One region of the Kocuria sp. GQ42 genome, then DNA from elsewhere that is predicted to be linked to it. Evidence: predicted binding sites of a transcription regulator. Region 1 holds the regulator's gene; the other holds the start of a gene.
What was found. Region 1 encodes LexA, which represses DNA repair genes until DNA is damaged. Its sites were predicted from a motif close to TCGAACANNTGTTCGA; they were not measured.
Positions count from the first base shown of each region.

Region 2: a site for LexA is predicted at 957-972, ahead of AC6CH6_RS03805 (LexA family protein). Genes of this name have one in related genera too.

Region 1 covers NZ_JCAXEN010000002.1:502,159-504,354, forward strand. Annotated here, with positions in the region: gene AC6CH6_RS07745 (ATP-dependent DNA helicase) at 1-297, shown strand, start outside; gene lexA (transcriptional repressor LexA) at 447-1,226, opposite strand; gene AC6CH6_RS07755 (LysM peptidoglycan-binding domain-containing protein) at 1,571-1,999, shown strand; gene AC6CH6_RS07760 (histidinol-phosphate transaminase) at 2,076-2,196, shown strand, end outside.
Region 2 covers NZ_JCAXEN010000001.1:810,019-812,214, forward strand. Annotated here, with positions in the region: gene AC6CH6_RS03800 (Y-family DNA polymerase) at 1-491, opposite strand, end outside; gene AC6CH6_RS03805 (LexA family protein) at 506-946, opposite strand; gene AC6CH6_RS03810 (hypothetical protein) at 1,074-2,138, opposite strand.

The sequences.
Region 1 (2,196 bases):
CGGATTCCCTTCCCGCGCCCGGACGACCCGCTGGCGAGCGCCCGCAGCCGCGCCGCGGAACGGGCCGGCGGCAACGGGTTCATGTCCGTGTCCGCGACGCACGCGGCCGTGCGGCTCGCCCAGGGGGCCGGGCGGCTCATCCGCGCGGGCGGGGACCGGGGCGTCGTGGCGATCCTGGACTCCCGGATCGCGACCGCCCGCTACGGCGGCTTCCTCCGCGGGTCCCTGCCGCCGCTGTGGACCACCACGGACCGCCAGGTGGTGCTCGGCGCCCTGCAGCGGCTCTCCGTGGGCTGAGCACGTCCGGCGGACGCCCGGGGTCTGCCCGGACCGCGCCGGCCCCGCACGGGGTCCGGACAGCAGGGTGTGCGGACGGCGGCCGGCCCGGACGGCAACGGGCCCCCCGCCGGCGGCGGAGGGCCCGGGTGCCGGGGGCGTGCGGCGGCTCAGAGGCTGCGCAGCACCGAGACGACCTTGCCCATCACGGTGGCGTGGTCGCCGAGGATCGGCTCGTAGCGCGTGTTCTGCGGCAGCAGCCATGTGTGGCCGTCCCGCTGGCGGAAGGTCTTGACCGTGGCCTCGTCGTCGAGCAGGGCGGCCACGATGTCCCCGTTGTCGGCGGCGCTCTGCCGGCGCACCACCACCCAGTCGCCGTCGCAGATCGCGGCGTCGATCATCGAGTCGCCCTTGACGCGCAGCATGAACAGCTCGCCGTGCCCGACCAGCTGGCGGGGCAGAGCGAGGACGTCCTCCACGGACTGCTCGGCCGTGATCGGCCCGCCGGCGGCGATGTGGCCCACCAGGGGGACCATCGTCACGTCCGCCGAGGTGGACAGCTCGGCCACGGCGTTCTGGGCGGCCGGACGAGCGGTCCGGCCCGCCGGTGCCGCCGGGGCCTCCTGCGACGGCTCGGCGGACTCCGCCCCGGCGGTCCCGCGCAGCTGCAGGGGAGTGAGCACCTCCATGGCCCGCGGGCGCTTGGGGTCCCGGCGCAGATAGCCCAGCTTCTCGAGCTGGGCGAGCTGGTGGGTGACGCTGGAGAGCGAGGCCAGGCCCACGAGGTCCCCGATCTCCCGCATGGACGGCGGATAGCCGTGCTCGGCGATGGAGCGCTGGATGGCCTCGAGGATGGTGCGCTGGCGCACGGTGAGCCCGCGGCTGCGCGAGCGCGCCCCGGGGCGGGCGCCCCGGGCGCGGGGCTCCTCGGGGGTGGGGGGCTGGGCCATGGGAGCGTCGTCCTTTCCCGTCCGGCTGCAGGTGCCGCAGCCGGTCTGCGCGGTCCCGGTTCCGATGTCGGACCCGGGTGGTTCGATAGGTCCCGGTCGGCAGGCGCAGGGGGTCCGCAGCGCGCGCCGGCCGGGGGCCCGAACCTGTCCTCAGCCTAGGCGACACGCCGTGTGTGTTCAAACATATGTACGACCCGCTGTCGACAGCATTCGCAGACACGTGCTAGACATGGGTCATCGGTATTCGAAAGTATGTTCGATCGAATGGAGGCCCGCGAGGGTCGTCGACCGGACCGGTGTTCGAGATCGCCCGCTCCGTGCGGGAACGTCAAGGAGTTCATGTCATGAGTGCCAGTGCCACCCTCACCGCCGTCGTCACCCGCCGCCGCGAGTCCGCAGGATCCGCCCGGGGGCTCGGCCGTGCGCTCCGGCGGGCCCGTCCCGCCCGCTCCGCGTCCCGCACCCCGCTGACCCTGACCCGCCGCGGCCGCCTGGTGTTCCTGGGGCTGCCCGTCCTGGCCGGCTCCGCCGCCCTGGTGGTGCTCGCCGTGATCTTCCTCGTCCCCTCGACGGCCACGGCCACGAGCGCACCCGTCCCGGGCTCCGGGACCGAGCAGACCACCGTGTTCCCCGGGCAGAGCCTGTGGGAGCTCGCCGTGGCGGCCGACCCGGACCGGGACCCGCGGGAGGTCATGGACGAGATCGTGGAGCTCAACGACCTGGACAGCTCCGTGCTCGTGGCCGGCCAGCTCCTCGAGGTCCCGGCCGCCTGAGCCGCCCGCCCTATCAGCACGCCCCGCTCTGCACGCCCCGATCTGCACGCGCCGGGCGGAGCACTAAACTGTCCGGGTGACGCAGAACCTGGACCGACTCAACGCCCTCCCGCTCCGCGACGACCTGCGCGGCAAGACGCCGTACGGCGCCCCGCAGCTCGACGTCGCCGTGGCGCTCAACACCAACGAGAACACCC
Region 2 (2,196 bases), on a different contig from region 1:
CAGTGGACCACCCCACCGGTGGCGGGCAGCTTCTTCGCGGTCTCGGTGGCGATCTTCGCCCGCGTCTTGGAGCTGGCGATCCCGATGCTTACGGGCAGTCCGACATTGCGGGCCACGGTGGCTTTCAGCCGGCGGGCCCATCGCGCCTGTTCGGCCGGGGTGCCTTCGGGTGGGAGGAGGAAGCACTCGTCGATGGAGTACACCTCCTGACCCAGAGCGTGGCGGGCCAGTAGCAGCATCACCCGCTCCGACAGATCGGCGTAGAGCTGGTAGTTGGAGGACCGCTTTTCCAGTCCCCAGCGATTCGCGTCGGCGCGCAGCTGGAACCAGGGGTCACCCATCTTGATCCCCAACGCTTTGGCCTCAGCGCTGCGGGCGACGACACAGCCGTCGTTGTTGGAGAGCACCACCAATGGCTTGCCGGCCAGGGAGGGCTCGAAGAGGGCCTCGCAGGAGGCGTAGAAGTTGTTCACGTCGACCAGGGCGATCACCGCAGAACACCGTCCTAGTGCAGCTTCCGCTGGTTGATGTGGCGGATGCCGTAGACCACGACACCCCAGACCACCAGCTCCGACAGGGACGGGACCTCCACGTCGGGGTAGGCCGGGTTTTCCGGGTGCAGCACGACCCGGCTGGGGTGGACGTGGAGGGTCTTGATGGTGAAGTCCCCGTCGAGGACGGCGATCACGACATCGCCGTCTTTGGGGGTGAGGGAGCGGTCCACGAGGACTTCGTCGCCGTGGTAGATCCCAATGCCTTCCATGGAGTCCCCGGTGACGCGGAAGAGGTAGGTGGAGGTGACGTCTCTGATCAGGACCTCGTTGAGGTCGATCCGGCCGTCGTCGAAGCTGTCCTGGGCAGGGGAGGGGAAGCCAGCCGGGACTCGGACCAGGACCGCAGAGACCAGCGCGGGGCGGTCAATGGTGAGCGGTACCGGGTATCTCATGCCGCCAGGATAGAACACATATTCTAAAGCTCAGACCACAAACCTAATAGATTCGTACAAATATACGGTGTGTCTAGTGTCGATGGTGCGGATTCTTCCGGGCCGGCCGGACACGCCAAGGGCCCGGCTACGGAGCCGAGACGGGCGCACCAGCCGCCTGGTTCTGGCCGGCGGCGATGTGTGCGGCCCAGCGTTGCCGGAACGGCCGGCGGGGGCCAGGCTCCGGGGAGGACGTTGGGACGGCCGCGGAGGCAGCGATGCGGGCCGCGTAGCGTTCGGCTGCCGCGCGTGCTGCCGCGCGGCGCTGGGCGGCCTCGGCGGCGACGCGCTGGTCCCGCGACCGCAGGGGGGTGCCGTCCGGGTGGGTCCATGCGCGCATGCGGGCGGCCAGCCAGGCCCCGGGGTTCTCGATGCCCTCCACGGTGAGGAAGCCGTAGCGGGTGCCCTCAGAGGTCCAGTCCAGGGCGGTGAGCACGTCGGCGATGGTCCACCCGGCCTCGAAGAACGGGCGGCACACGCTCACGACGTGGGCGGTGGTGAGCTGGCGCAAGACGATGGCCTCGTGCTGGAGCTCCAGGGCAGCCGCCCGCTGAGTCTCCTTCCGCGCCCGACGGGTCACCCGCCTCATCAAAGGCTCCGTCGTCGCATGACGGGGCCACAGTGCGGCTGTACGACGACTCAGGGCGGCGACCACCTCGCGCCGCTGCGCGGCGCGCTTTCGATTGGGTCGCGGCGTAGCCGCGTCCTTCGGGGAAACCTCTTCGCGCGCGTGCGGGGAAAGACTCTCCCACTTCGTGGGGACCGGGGTGTCAGTTAGTTCCACAGGCTCACCTGCCGGCTGGGCGGTGTTGTGGATGAGCGCGTAGACGGGAGCCTCGCCCTGGGTGCGGCCGGTGGAGCGCGGGGTGCGCCCCGCGCTGCGGCCCGTGGCCACCACGGCCAGCAGCCCGCAGTCGCGCAGATGACGGATCACCCGCGCCACGGTGGAGCGGGAACGGTCGATCTTGTTGGCCACCCAGTCCCAGGTCGTGCGCCAGGTACGGGAGGCGGGGTCCTGCTGGCGGCAGATGATCTCCACCACGGCCAGCAGATTCGCCCGGGCATCGGCACGGATCAATTCCAGGCTGGGGTGCTCCAGGACGGCCCGGCGCCAGGCGGCGACGTGCTTGGCGAGCTGGCAACCCTTTGGCACCGCCCGCAGCACGACAGCCTTGGAACGCTCATGCTCCACCCGCACCCGCCGGCGATGT